Regions from separate parts of the Pseudoxanthomonas sp. 134C1 genome, predicted to be linked through region 1. Evidence: riboswitches for the same ligand, from Rfam matches in the RefSeq annotation. Region 1 holds a riboswitch; the other holds the start of a gene.
The links. Region 1 has a riboswitch for glycine ahead of gcvP (aminomethyl-transferring glycine dehydrogenase). Riboswitches for the same ligand answer to the same signal wherever they lie in the genome.
Positions count from the first base shown of each region.

Region 1 (7,237 bases):
GGAAGGGACGCGTTGCGGGGACTGGCGAGTACTCTCCAAAAAAAAGCCCCGCATCGCGGGGCTTTTTTTCTTACATCACGTTCGGCTCGCTGAAGGCTTCCGGCTCGCCGGCGAAGGCTTCCACCGGGATGCAGCTGCAGAACACGTTCTTGTCGCCGTGCACGTTGTCCACGCGCGCGACCGGCGGCCAGTACTTCTGCAGTTTCAGGCTGGGCAGCGGGAACGCGGCCAGTTCACGCGGGTAGGCGTGGGTCCATTCGCTGGCGCTGACCTGGGTGGCGGTGTGCGGGGCGTGCTTGAGCGGGTTGTCCTCGCGATCCAGGCGGCCGTCCTCGACCGCGCGGATTTCCTCGCGGATCTGGATCATCGCGTCGATGAAGCGATCCAGTTCGTGCTGCGATTCGCTCTCGGTCGGCTCGACCATCAGCGTGCCGGCCACCGGGAAGCTCAGGGTGGGGGCGTGGAAGCCGAAGTCGATCAGGCGCTTGGCGACGTCCTCGGCGCTGATGCCGGTGGCGTCCTTGAGCGGGCGCAGATCCAGGATGCACTCGTGCGCGACCAGGCCGTTGCGGCCGGTGTAGAGGGTCTCGTAGTGCGGGGCCAGGCGCTTGGCGACATAGTTGGCGTTGAGCAGCGCCACCTGGGTGGCCTTGCGCAGGCCGGCCGAGCCCATCAGGGTGATGTACATCCAGCTGATCGGCAGGATGCTGGCGCTGCCGAAGCTGGCCGCCGACACCATGCCCACGTCGCCTTCGCCGCCCAGCGTGCGCGGCAGGAACGGCGCCAGGTGCGACTTGACCGCGCACGGGCCCACACCCGGGCCGCCGCCGCCATGCGGAATGCAGAAGGTCTTGTGCAGGTTGAGGTGGGAGACGTCCGAACCCCACTTGCCCGGCTTGGCCACGCCGACCAGTGCATTCATGTTGGCGCCGTCGGTGTACACCTGTCCGCCGTGCTGGTGGATGATGTTGCAGATCTCCACCACGTCCTCTTCGAACACGCCGTGGGTGGAAGGGTAGGTCATCATGATCGCGGCCAGGCGATCGCTGTACTTCTCGGCGGCGCGGCGGATGTCCTCGACATCGACGTTGCCGTTGCTGTCGCACTTGGTGACCACGACCTGCATGCCGCACATCTGCGCGCTGGCCGGGTTGGTGCCGTGCGCGGATTCGGGGATCAGGCAGATGTCGCGCCTGGCTTCGCCACGCGAGCGGTGATAGGCGCGGATGGCCAGCAGGCCGGCGTATTCACCCTGCGCGCCGGAGTTCGGCTGCAGGCTGACCGAGTCATAGCCGGTGCATTCGACCAGCATGGCTTCCAGGCCGTCGATCAGTTCCTTGTAGCCCTGGGCCTGATCGGCCGGGGCCAGCGGATGGAGGTTGCCGAATTCCGGCCAGGTCACCGGGATCATCTCGGCGGTGGCGTTGAGCTTCATGGTGCAGCTGCCCAGCGGGATCATGGTGCGATCCATCGCCAGATCCTTGTCCGCCAGCGCACGCATGTAGCGCAGCAGCTCGTGTTCGCTGTGGTGGGTGTTGAACACCGGGTGGGTCAGGAACGGGCTGGTGCGGCGCAGGGCTTCCGGGATCAGCGACGGCGCGCCGGCGTCCAGCGCGTCGATGGCGGGCAGGGCGGCACCGGGCTTGGCGAACACGCCCCACAGTGCCTCGACGTCGGCGCGGGTGGTGGTTTCGTCCAGCGAGATGCACAGCGAACCGTTGCCGCGCACGCGCAGGTTGATGCGGGCCTGCTTCGCGCGGGCCAGGATCGCCTCGCTGTCGCCGCCGGCATCCACGCACAGGGTGTCGAACGCGCTGGCGTGCACGGTGGCGTGACCGAGCGCGCGCAGGCCTTCGGCGAGGATGGCGGTCAGGCGGGCGACCCGGCTGGCGATGCGGGTCAGGCCTTCCGGACCGTGGTAGACCGCGTACATCGAGGCCATCACCGCCAGCAGCACCTGCGCGGTGCAGATGTTGGAGGTGGCCTTCTCGCGGCGGATGTGCTGCTCGCGGGTCTGCAGGGTCAGGCGGTAGGCGGGATTGCCGGCGGCATCCACCGACACGCCGATCAGGCGGCCCGGCATGGACCGCTTGTAGGCGTCGCGGCAGGCCATGAAGGCCGCGTGCGGGCCACCGAAGCCGAACGGCACGCCGAAGCGCTGGGTGTTGCCGACCACGATGTCGGCGCCCATCTCGCCCGGCGTCTTGAGCAGGGTCAGCGCCAGCAGATCGGTGGCCATGACGAACAGCGCCTGGTGGCCGTGGATGATCTCCGCATCGCGGCCCCATTCCTCCAGCCAGCCGCTGGACGCGGGGTACTGCACCAGCACGCCGAAGTAGTCGCCGGCGGCGAGCTTTTCATGGAACGCGTCGGTGGAACGGACGATCTCCACGGTCAGGCCCAGCGGTTCGGCGCGGGTCTGCAGGACTTCGATCGTCTGCGGATGGGTGTCGCCGGCGACCAGGAACACATTGGACTTCGACTTGGCCGAACGCTTGGCCAGGGTCATCGCCTCGGCGGCGGCGGTGGCTTCGTCCAGCAGCGACGCGCTGGCGATTTCCATGCCGGTCAGGTCGGTGATCATGGTCTGGAAGTTGATCAGCGCTTCCATGCGGCCCTGCGAGATTTCCGCCTGGTACGGGGTATAGGCGGTGTACCAGGCCGGGTTCTCCAGGATGTTGCGCAGGATCACCTTGGGGGTGTGGGTGCCGTAGTAGCCCTGGCCGATGAAGCTCCTGAACACCTGGTTCCTGTCGGCGACGGCGCGGATCTTGGCCAGCGCCTCTTCCTCGGTCATCGCTTCGGGCAGGGCCAGCGGCGCGGCGGACTTGATGTTGGCCGGCACGATGGCGTTGGTCATCGCCTCCAGCGAGTCGTGGCCGACCACGCGCAGCATGTGCGCGATTTCGGCGTCGTTGGGACCGATGTGGCGGGCGATGAAAGCGTCGTGGTGCTCGAGATCGCGAAGCGAGGACGGAGTCTGGGACATGGGCAGGGGCATCCGGAAAAGGCATGAAGCCGGGCGTGCGAAGTGCGCACGTGGGTGCCCCTCTGTCCTTTTGCCTGAGAGTTTGGAAGCGCCGCGGACGAGGTCGCGGTGAGTGCTTCGTGCCCCTTCGGCGCCGGCGCGTGGCCGATCTCTCCAGAGTGTTTGCAGCGGGGGTGGTATCGGGCCTGAGCGATTACGGGCGTTTGCGCCTTCGGCAGCGGGTTTCCCCGCTTCTCCCACCTGGGTCTTGCGGCGCGGATTATAGCCTGCGGCCGCCCGCACCGTCCCGGTTGGCCTTACCATGTCCGGCCCCCCGCGCCGGCCATCCCTGTTCATGAATGCGCCCCCCTTCCGACTCCTGCGCCTGGACCACGTGGTCCTGCGTGTCCGCGACCTGGCGGCCATGCGCGCCTTCTATTGCGGGGTGCTGGGCTGCGCGGTGGAGCGGGACCGGCCGGAGCTGGGCCTGCTGCAACTGCGGGCCGGCGAATCGCTGATAGATCTGATCCCGGTGGACGGCAAGCTGGGCCGGCTGGGCGGGGCGGGGCCGGGGACCGAAGGCCACAATGTGGACCACCTCTGCCTGCGGGTGGAACCGTTCGATCGCGAGGCGCTGGCGGCGTACCTGGAAGCGGCCGGGGCGACCCTGGGCGAGTTCGGCGAGCGTTACGGCGCCGACGGCATGGGCCCGTCCCAGTATCTGCGGGATCCGGAAGGCAACACGGTCGAGCTGAAGGGCCCGCCGACGTCGCCGCCGGTTGACCCTCGGGCCGCCGGGAGCGCGCCATGACCGCTGGCGTCCGCAAGCTGCCGTCCAACCGCCGCCTGGCCCTGCTGCTGGGCGGGCTGGCGATGTTCGGCCCGTTCTCGATCGATACCGTCTTCCCCGCGTTCAACGCGATGGGCGCGCAGCTGGGCGCGGACAAACTGGCGATGCAGCAGGTCATCAGCGTGTACCTGCTGACCTATGCGCTGATGAGCCTGGTGCACGGTCCGCTGTCGGATGCGTTCGGCCGGCGCAAGGTGATCCTGGGCGGACTGTTCCTGTTCCTGCTGGCGTCGATTGGCTGCGCGCTGTCGCGCGACATGACCACGCTGCTGCTGTTCCGCGCCTTGCAGGGTTTCTCGGCCGGTGTGGGTTTCATCGTCGGCCGCGCGGTGATCCGCGACGTGTTGCACGGCGACGACGCGCAGCGGCTGATGAGCCAGGTGTCGATGATCTTCGGCATCGCCCCGGCGATCGCGCCGATCATCGGCGGCTGGATCCTGGGCTGGAGCGCGTGGCCGGTGATCTTCTGGTTCCTGGCCGGTTTCTCGCTGCTGCTGCTGTTGACGGTCGGCGCGTGGTTGCCGGAGACCCATCCGCCGGAGGTGCGGGTGAAGGTCTCGCCCAGACACCTGCTGCGCGACTATTTCGCCATCGCGCTGAATCCGCGTTTCCAGCGGTTGGCGCTGGCCGGCTCGATGAGCTTCGGCGGCATCTTCCTGTACATCGCCTCGGCGCCGATCTTCGTGATGGATCGGCTGGGCCTGAACGAACAGCAGTTCGCCTGGCTGTTCCTGCCCACCATCGGCGGCATGACCTTGGGCGCATTCGTGTCCGGGCGCGCGGCCGGCCGCATCAGCGGCACCCGGCTGACCCGCATCGGTTTCGCCTGCATGGGCGTGTCGACGGTCGCCAACATCGCCTACAACGCGTGGGTGGGGGATGCGATCACCATCCCGTGGGCGGTGTTGCCGATGTGTCTGTCGGCGTTCGGCGTGGCGCTGATCTTCCCGATTCTCACCCTGGCCATCCTCGACATGTATCCGCGCCAGCGCGGCGCGGCGTCGTCGTTGCAGGCCTTCAGCAACCTGCTGCTCAACACGATCATCGCCGGCGTGATTTCGGCGTTGTTGAGCCGGCATGGGTTGTGGCTGGCGCTGGGCGCGGGCGTGCTCACGCTGGGCGGATGGGCGATGTGGCGCTGGGAGGCGCACGTGAGCCGTCGCGCCGAAGCCTGCCCGAAGGAACCCGCCGCGCTGGAACCCACCGATCAAATCTGAGCTTCAATCAAGGAATCCCCGATGTCCACGAATTCAAAGGCCCGCCGCGACGCGAAGAAGCGCAAGGTGATCAAGGCGCGCAACCTGGCCCGCGCCAACGCCCCTGCGATCGAGCCGCACGCCGAGCTGCGCAATCCGCAGGGTGACCTGCTGGCCGGCATCGTGCGCCAGGCCGGCGTGTGGGTGCTGGGCATGGACGGCCGCATCGCCGGCAGTTCCGACAGCGCCGCCGAAGTGCTGGCGATGATCAAGCGTGCCGCCGCCCTGCATGAAGCCAACGGCCAACCGGTGCGGCTGGTCTATTCGGACGAACTGCGCGACACCGCCGTCATCGAGGCCGCCGCCCAGGGCATGAGCCTGGAGGACTTCGAGAAAAAGCTGGAAGCGGAGATGAGCACTGGCGGCGAGGAACCCGATACCGGACCGGACGCGACTCCCACCCAGCATTGAATGATTTCCTTGTGTGAGCGACGGAAGTCGCGATTGGGGTGCCCCGGATGCTTCATCGCGACTGACGTCGCTCCCACGCACAACGTGGTGCGGCGAGCGTGGCCATCAACAGCAGCGCCGGCACGCCGATCCAGCGCGCTTCCGAGAGCAGCACTTCCACGCCGCGCGCGCTGAAGAACCGGTGCGCGAACGGCGATACCTCGATCACCTGCCACGGCGCGAAGAAGCGCTGCTCCGACCACGGCCACAGCAGGGCCACGCCCAATCCGCCGTTGGTCAGCATGTCCAGCAAAGGATGCGAGAGCGCCGAGAAGGCGACGAACAGGAAGGCCGTCCAGGCGGTCGTGCGCAAGGGGCGACGGCAGATCGCGGCCAATGCGCCCAGCGCCAGCGCGGATACGATGGAATGACTGGCGCCGCGATGTCCCCATGCATCCGCATAGGCGATACCGAACTTGAAGGCGACCACGTCCGCATCCGGCAGCATCGCCGCCACGGTGCCCGCGATCAGCAATCGCGCGGGAACACGCCGGCGCCCCAGACCGAGACCGATGGCGACGGGAACCAGAGCGTGGGCGAAGACGGTGGGCATGCGGGAAGCTCGATTGCGGACGAGTCCACAGGATGGCCGCTGCGTTTGAAGCGACGGTGAAGCCCACCCGCATCCGGTGCAGCGGCGCTTGCTCAGCCGAAGACGTCACGCACGTCCGGAAGAGCGCCGCATGGCAGGTGATGGCTCATCGATGCCCGCGCCCGCGATGACGGGAGCGGAGCAAGCTCCGCGCTGCGGTCAGGGCGATGGATACCGGCGGAATGCGCCGCGCTGTTTGAAGACGGCGCGTGCCTTGATGCGGGGAACGGTCGGCGTGCTGCCGGTGGACACCGCGTTGGCCTGGCCCGGAATGCGTGGCTGCGCGCCATTCATCAGGATCGGCGTGGTGGGGGCCAGCCATTGCCGGATGTGCGGATACGCGACATCGAAGCGCGAGTACCAGTCGCGGTTCTGCGTGTTGGAAGTCGAACCGCTGTTCGCGCAGGTGGCATCACCGCCATGCAGGCCACCGCGCAGCCGATAGCCGTCGGCGTGCAGGGTGAACAGGCCCGAGCCGCTGCTGCCGCCCTGGGTGCTGCCGCTCAGCCAGGCCACCGCGTTGTGGGTCTGATCGCTGCTCGGCAGCTGCTGTCCGCTGGAAACCTTCTTCGCGTCGCCGGCCGGATGGTGGATGCCGAGGATGGCGCTCGACGCCGGCAGCGCGGCCGCGTCCCAGCCGCTGAATTCGGCACCCGCCGGCGCCGGTTCGGCAAGCCGCAGCAGCAGGGCGTCGGTTTCGCTGCTGGAGTAGAGGTAGGTGGCGCCCCCTGTCAGTTGGGTGACCGGCTGCGAAACGGTGCTGTTGCAACTGGTGGCCTCGTAGCGCCAGAAGGTGTTGAGGGTGGACGCCACGCCCTGATCACTGATGCAGTGGTGCGCGGAGTAGAAGTAGGGCGTCTGCGTACCGGTGGCGGTGTCGTTGAGCAGTGTGCCGGTGCAGATGAAGCTGCCGGTCTGGCCGTTCTCGTCCTTGCTGATGAACAGCATGTGCGCGACCGCGTTCTTCGCCCGGACGAAACGATCGCCCAGTTCGGCGACCCGGCAGGCGGTATCGATGTTGCAGCTCTCGGATTCGCCGATCTTTTCCAGGATCTTGAAGTCGCTGCGGCTGTTGGCGAGCAGATGTGCCAGTTGCGGGGCGTTGACGCGCGCCATGGCGG
Region 1 covers NZ_JBYMTH010000003.1:344,185-351,421, reverse strand. The annotation lists gene gcvP (aminomethyl-transferring glycine dehydrogenase) at 71-2,989, opposite strand; glycine riboswitch at 3,042-3,156, opposite strand; gene AC3DEZ_RS08785 (VOC family protein) at 3,324-3,779, shown strand; gene AC3DEZ_RS08780 (multidrug effflux MFS transporter) at 3,776-5,035, shown strand; gene AC3DEZ_RS08775 (hypothetical protein) at 5,057-5,485, shown strand; gene AC3DEZ_RS08770 (metal-dependent hydrolase) at 5,538-6,077, opposite strand; gene AC3DEZ_RS08765 (hypothetical protein) at 6,276-7,237, opposite strand, start outside.

Region 2 (7,237 bases), on a different contig from region 1:
AGGGACGTTTCGTAGTCCTGTTCTTGCTGCATGGCGCCGGCCAAGCGCTGTCGCCGCATCAACTGGCCGAGCGCGCGGGCGTCACCCGCGCCACCGTCACCGGGTTGCTGGACGGACTGGAGCGCGAAGGCCTGTTGCAGCGCCGGAGCGATCGCGAGGACAAGCGCCGTGTCGACGTCGTGCTGACACCGGCCGGCCGCCGCCTGGCGGGGCGGTTGTTCCAGCAGCACGCGGATTGGATCGCGTCGCTGTTCGCCGGGTTCTCGCCCCGCGAGCGCGATCAGTTGAGCACGCTGTTGCGGCGGGTCTGGCTGCGCACCGACGCCGGCGCGGCCGCGCCGTGAGCGTGGCGCGCCGGCCCGACCCCGAACGCCTGCGCCGGTTGAACGCGGGGACCGCCGCGTGCGCAAATCTGTCCGAATGCCTGGCGGTCGATTTCGCGATCCTGCTGGCCACGGTCGCGCCCATGTTGCCGGCCTCCGCCATCGAGGCGATGCGCGCGGCCGGCGGTGGCGGCATCACCACGCGGATGGCGCTGGCGGTGCACTTGCTCCGCAGCCATGGCGCCGGCGACGCGCGCGCTTGGCGGGGTCACGCGTCTGACACCGTGCGCGGCTGGGCTTGCCATCTGATTGCCAGCGAACCGGAATGGCCATTGGCGGCACAGTTGGACCACATGCGCCCGCTGGCCGACGACGATCATTTCGGCGTGCGCGAATGGGCATGGCTGGCCGTGCGCCCGGCGATTGCCGCCGATCCGCTGGCGGCGCTGGCGCGCCTGCTGCCGTGGACGCACGCGGCCTCGCCGAACCTGCGCCGCTATGCTTGCGAAGCGCTGCGCCCGCGCGGGGTGTGGGCCGCGCACATCGGTCTGTTCAAGCAATCGCCGGAGCACGCCCTGCCACTGCTGGAAGCGCTCGCCGAGGATCCTTCGCGCTACGTGCAGGATTCGGTTGGCAACTGGCTCAACGACGCCGGCAAGACCCGGCCGGCGTTCGTGCGCGCGCTGGTCGCGCGATGGCAACAGCAGCATCCCGGCGCTGCCAACGCCCATATCCGCAAACGCGCATCGCGCAACCTGGACTGATTCGCCCAAAAGGAGACACCGCATGTCCCATACCCTGATCGAGTTCTACAGCGCCACCCCCGCCTGGCACGCATTGGACGCCAGCGGCCGCGCGGCGTTCTTCGCCGGCATCGGCGCCGGCATGCAAGCGTTCGATGCCGAAGCGATCGCACCGCTGGTGATGGGACGCATCGACCGCACGCTGCCGCATGCGGTCCTGGCGGACTACTTCGCGGTCTGGCGCTGCGCCGACGCGACGGCGGTGCGGCAACTGATCGACGGCATCACCGCCAGCGGTTGGCATGGCTATTTCACCACTGTCAACGCGGCGGGCGCGGGCGAGGATCTGGCGACCCACCTGCAGGCGCTGGCCTCCGCATAGGTGCCCATGCAGTCGGGCGCGAACTTCCAGGTCGATTCCTATGGTGTCCGGCCCGCGTTGCCGGGAGAGTGGACGGTACCTCCCCCCCGGAACCCACGTATGCGGATCAATCATCTCCCCCGACTCGGCCGTGATGAAGCCCTGGCCCGTATCACCGCTTCGGCCGGAAGCGTCACAGACGCGGCCCGGGAAGTGATCGATGCAGTGACCGATGACCTCAGTTGGGACGAATTTCAGCGTGAACACCCGGATCTCGTGGCGGATTTCGAAGCGGGCCTGCGGGAGGTGGAAGAAGCCGGCTTCCATCAAGCGGGGCACCTTCTCGCCACTCTGCGCGAGGGAAGCCGAAATGTGGAAGCGGCCACCACAGTGCCCGAACCCACCCGCATCCACTGGCACTTGGGCGATCTGCATCTGGCCGCGTTCTCCTCCACCGAAGACGACGACTACGACTGCTTGATCGTCGACGGCGATCTCATCGTCGAGGACTGCCTGGAAATCACGCCGTTCATGGACTACGGCGGTTTCATCGTGCTCGGAAGCTTGCGGGCGGACACGCTGATCTGCACGGGAGCGTTGGTGGTGCGCGGCGATGTCCACCTGCGCCATGCCTACCTCAACGCGGGCAACGATTGCGCAATGGTGGTGGGAGGCGACCTGGCGGTGATCTCACTGGTGGAGGAGGGCGAATTCGTCCATGTCCATGGCGGTTTGGAGGCGAAATACCTGGCGGCTTTCCACAATGTCGTCCAGGTCGATGGGGAGGAGCGCTGTGCCTGCCGGATCGAGGATGCGGCATCAGAATCGACCCGGCAGGTTTTTGACCCTGATCTGCTGGAGGCTTTTGAAAGCGAGGACGATGACGGCGCTCCCGAAGTGCGCTGGTTGACCAACGAGGCCTATCAGTACCGGCTGCGGCAAGGCGGCAGCCCGCTCCGGGACGGAGATTGAAGGCCGACCCGCCCGGCGCATCGATGCGGGACCCGCTTCACGGTCCCCCTGTAGGAGCGACATGAGTTGCGAGCCTTCAGGAACGGCGCGGGCTCTGGAGGCAAAAGCTCGCGACTCATGTCGCTCCCACGAGGGGGAGGCGGGTGCTTGCAGATGAAACATTTTGCGTCGGGCCAAACCTGTGTTATCAATGCACCCCAATGAACGCGTCCCGCGCCCGCTTTTACTTTTGGTACTACTTTCCGATGCCGCTGGCGGAGGAAGGACTGCGCTCACCCTGACGAAACGTTCAGACGCATTCCCGAAAGCCGCCAGCGAACCTGGCGGCTTTTTTGCTTCCAGGGCTGGCGACATCGAAACAGACACCGAACCTGGAGATTTCCCGATGGCCCCCCACACCGACGACCTGCGCATCCGCAAGCTCGAACCGCTCACGCCTCCCGCCGAGGTGATCGCGGAACTGCCATGCGATGAAGCCGTATCCGAGACCGTCGCCCGCAGCCGGCAGGCGCTGCACGAGATCCTGCATGGCCGCGATGACCGCCTGGCGGTGGTGATCGGTCCCTGTTCCATCCACGACCCGATCGCGGCGATGGAATACGCGCAGCGCCTGCGCCCGCTGCGCGACGCGCTCACCGGCGAACTGGAAATCGTCATGCGGGTGTACTTCGAGAAGCCGCGCACCACGGTCGGCTGGAAGGGCCTGATCAACGATCCCGGCCTGGACGGCAGCTTCCGCATCAACGAAGGCCTGCGCCTGGCGCGCGGACTGCTGCGCAACATCAATCGCCTCGGCCTGCCGGCCGGCTGCGAATATCTGGACACCACCTCGCCGCAGTACATCGCCGATCTGGTGGCCTGGGGCGCGATCGGCGCACGCACCACCGAGAGCCAGATCCATCGTGAACTCGCCTCCGGCCTGTCGTGTCCGGTCGGCTTCAAGAACGGCACCGACGGCAACGTGAAGATCGCCGCCGACGCGGTCAACGCGGCCTCGCATCCGCACCATTTCCTGGCCGTCACCAAGGAAGGCCGTTCGGCCATCGCCGCCACCACCGGCAACCCGGATTGCCACGTGATCCTGCGCGGTGGCAAGGCGCCGAACTACGACGCGGACAGCGTCGAGGCGGCCAGCCAGGTACTGGCGAAGGCGGGCCTGGCACCGCGCCTGATGATCGACGCCAGTCACGCCAACAGCCTCAAGAACCCGGAGAACCAGCCGGCGGTCATCGACGACATCGCCGCGCAGATCGAAGCCGGCGAGACCCGCATCATCGGCGCGATGATCGAAAGCCATCTGGTCGCCGGTCGCCAGGACCTGGTGTCCGGCCAGACGCTGGCTTACGGGCAGAGCATCACCGATGGCTGCATCGGTTGGGACAGTTCGGTCGCCGTGCTGGAGCGCCTCGCGGCCGCCGTGCGCCGCCGTCGCGAACGCAACGTGTCACAGGCGGCCTAGACGGAAGGATGAGGGGCCGCAGGAGTGGCTCCGGCGCGCGGGTGATCCGCTCCCCTCTCCCGGGATCGCCGGCGCGCTGCCCGGGGCCGCTCCTGCGCGGCGCGAACCGCGTCGCCTAGTGAATTTCATCGCGGTAGACGAACTTCGGCACGTCCCAGTTGTAGCGGATCGCCATCAGCCGCAGCAGGAAGCCACCGCCCAGGCAGCCCAGCGTGGCGGTGGATTCGTTCACCCCGGCGTGCAACAGGATCAGATAGGCCCCGCCGGTCAGCAAAGACACGCTGGCATACAGTTCCTTCTGGAACACCAGCGGGATCTCATTGCACAGCACGTCACGCAGCACGCCGCCGAAGGTGCCGGTGAGCATGCCGGCGATCACCACGATGATCGGTGCATGCCCGGCCTCGCGCGCGATCGCGCAGCCGATCAAGGTGAAGGCGACCAGGCCCAACGCATCCAGCCACAGGAACGCCTGGCGCAGATGGTGCATCCAGCGTGCGACGAAGGTGGCGACGATGGCCGCGCCGATGGTGTAGCCCAGGTACTCGGGGTGCTTCACCCAGCCCAGCGGGTAGTGGCCCAGCACGATGTCGCGCAGCGAACCGCCGCCGAGCGCGGTGACCGAGGCGATGATGACGACGCCGAACAGATCCATCCGCCGGCGGCCGGCGGACAGCGCGCCGGTCATGGCTTCGGCGGTGATGGCGATGAGGTAGATCAGGGAGAGCAGCATGGAAAGGTTCCGGCGGGAGGTGGCGGGAGCCGGCACGACGTGCGCGCACGCGGTCCACGCGCGCAGGCGCGTGGGCTGGAACGCTCAGTTCATGACCGGAATCCGGTGCCGCTCCCGCTGTCCTTTTGCCTGAGAGTTCGGCGGCGTGGGCCGCTTGCCCCTTCGGCGGGTCATCGAAGACCTCTCTCCAGATCGGCGTTAGTGGACGCAGTGGATGGTTGCTGACGGCAACCGGGCCTGAGCGATTATGGGAGCCTGCGCCTTCGGCGGGAGCCGTGCGGCTCCGCTCTCCTGCGTCCGGGGCGCACTTTAGCAGAGCCGGATGTGAAAATGCCGGCTCCGTTTGCCCACCCGTCGCCATGATCGCCTACGCACTGCGCTCCGAAACCCCCGTCGACCCGCCCGCCATCCGCCTTCTGATCACGGAGGCGTTCACGGGCGCCGAACACGCCAGCGGCACCGAGGCGGCGATCGTCGATGCCTTGCGCGCGCGCGGCGAACTGACCTTGTCGCTGCTGGCGGAACAGGAGGGTCGGGTGATCGGCCACGTGGCGTTCTCGCCGGTGGGCATCGCAGACGGCGCTTCGGGCTGGTATGGCCTGGGACCGGTGGCGGTGGCGCCGGACAGGCAGGGCGCCGGCGTGGGCGCCGCGCTCATCGAGGCCGGCCTGGCCCGGCTGCGCCAGGCCGGCGCTAGTGGCTGTGTGGTGCTGGGCGATCCCGGTTACTACGCGCGCTTCGGCTTCGCGAACGATGCCGACCTGCGTTACGAAGGCGCGCCGGCCGAGTACTTCATGGCGCTGACCTTCGACGGCAGCTGGCCGCGGGGCGCGGTGGCGTACAGCGTGGCGTTCGACGCGACGGAAACCGCGCGGGACTGATTCCCTCGACAACGATGATTTTGCCTCCCCCTTCGAAGAAGGGGGACCGAGGGGAATTTTCCCTCAGGCCTTCATGCTGCCCGTCTCCAGCCATCGCTGGTGCCATGACAGCGCTTCGGGTAACAGGTGCGGGGTGTGGCGGCCATAGCTGGCGTGCAGGGCGCGCTCGTAATAGTCGGTGAGCTGGTCGCGGTAGTCCGGATGCGCGCACTGCGCGATCAGCACGCGCGCGCGCTGCTTGGGCGAGAGTCCCCGCAGATCCGCCAGGCCCTGCTCGGTGACGATGATCGAGACATCGTGCTCGGTGTGGTCCACGTGGCTGACCATCGGCACCAGCGAGGAAATGCCGCCGCCCTTGGCGGTGCTGGGGCTGAGGAAGATCGACAGGTAGCCGTTGCGGGCGAAGTCGCCGGAACCGCCGATGCCGTTCTGGATGCGCGAGCCCATGATGTGGGTGGAATTGACGTTCCCGTACAGGTCCGCTTCCACCATCCCGTTCATGCAGATGCAGCCGAGCCGGCGCACCAGTTCCGGATGGTTGGAAATCTCCTGCGTGCGCATGACGATGCGATCGCGGTAGAAACCGATGTTCTGCTTGAACACCTCGTTCGCTTCGGGGCTCAGCGCGAAGCCGGTGCACGAGGCGCTGCGCAGGACGCCGTCGCGCAGCATGTCCAGCATGCCGTCCTGGATGACTTCGGTGAATGCGGTCAGATCGCGGAAGCCGCTGGCCGACAGGCCGGCCAGCACGGCGTTGGGAATGTTGCCAACGCCGGATTGCAGCGGGAGCAGGTTGGGTGGCAGCCGGCCCTGCTTCACCTCGTGTTGCAGGAACTCGATGAGATGCGCGGCGATCCGCTCGCTGGTCGCGTCGGCCGGGTTGAACGGGCTGTTCCGATCCGGGCCATGCGTACGCACCACCGCGACGATCTTGTCCGGGTCGCAGCGCAGCGCGGTGTCGCCGATGCGATCGTCCGGATGGATCAGCGGAATCGGCTTGCGGTGCGGTGGCAACGCGGTGCCGTAGTAGATGTCATGCATGCCGTCCAGGCCTTCGGGCTGCCAGTCATTGACCTCCACGATCACCTTGCGGGCCAGGTCCAGCCAGGTCTTGTTGTTGCCCAGTGATGTGGATGGCACCAGCGCGCCGTCCTCGCGGATGGCCGAGACCTCCACCACCGCGGTATCGACCGCCCCGTAGAAACCGAACCAGGTGTGCTGGGCGACATGACTCAGGTGGGCATCGATGTATTCCAGCGTGCCGGCGTTGATGCGCTGGCGCGTGTCCGGATCGCTCTGGAACGGCAGGCGCAGGGCGATGCCGTCGACCTTGGCCAGCGCGCCGTCCAGTTCCGGCGCGGTCGACGCGCCGGTCAGCAGGCGGATCTGGAAACCGCGTCCTTCCGCGTGCCAGCGATCGATCCGGCTCGCCAGCGCCAGCGGCACCTCCTTGGGATAGCCCGACCCGGTGAATCCGCTCATGGCCACGGTCTCGCCGGGCTGGATGTGCGCGGCGGCGGCTTCGGCGGAGACAACGAGCCCGCGCAGGCGCGGATGGCGGATACGGTCGCTGGACATGCGGGGAGCGGAACCAGAAAGCGGAAAGCGCGCATTATCGCCCGCGGGCCCGGTCAGGGGGCCAGGACCATCGGGGAATACACGGCGTGCGATGTTCCGTGCCCGGGCGTTCGGGCATGCTGTGCGCATGAACAGGACGTCGAATCACGGGAATGCTTCCCGCGGAAACGCCGCGCGCCGCTGGTCG
Region 2 covers NZ_JBYMTH010000008.1:106,428-113,664, forward strand. The annotation lists gene AC3DEZ_RS15030 (MarR family winged helix-turn-helix transcriptional regulator) at 1-344, shown strand, start outside; gene AC3DEZ_RS15035 (DNA alkylation repair protein) at 347-1,087, shown strand; gene AC3DEZ_RS15040 (DUF6616 family protein) at 1,110-1,448, shown strand; gene AC3DEZ_RS15045 (hypothetical protein) at 1,548-2,399, shown strand; gene AC3DEZ_RS15050 (3-deoxy-7-phosphoheptulonate synthase) at 2,785-3,858, shown strand; gene AC3DEZ_RS15055 (trimeric intracellular cation channel family protein) at 3,974-4,591, opposite strand; glycine riboswitch at 4,701-4,792, opposite strand; glycine riboswitch at 4,803-4,895, opposite strand; gene AC3DEZ_RS15060 (GNAT family N-acetyltransferase) at 4,951-5,472, shown strand; gene scpC (succinyl-CoA:acetate CoA-transferase ScpC) at 5,536-7,050, opposite strand; gene AC3DEZ_RS15070 (AsmA family protein) at 7,178-7,237, shown strand, end outside.
Region 2: linked by a shared signal. The riboswitch ahead of AC3DEZ_RS15055 (trimeric intracellular cation channel family protein) and the one ahead of gcvP (aminomethyl-transferring glycine dehydrogenase) in region 1 are both predicted to bind glycine.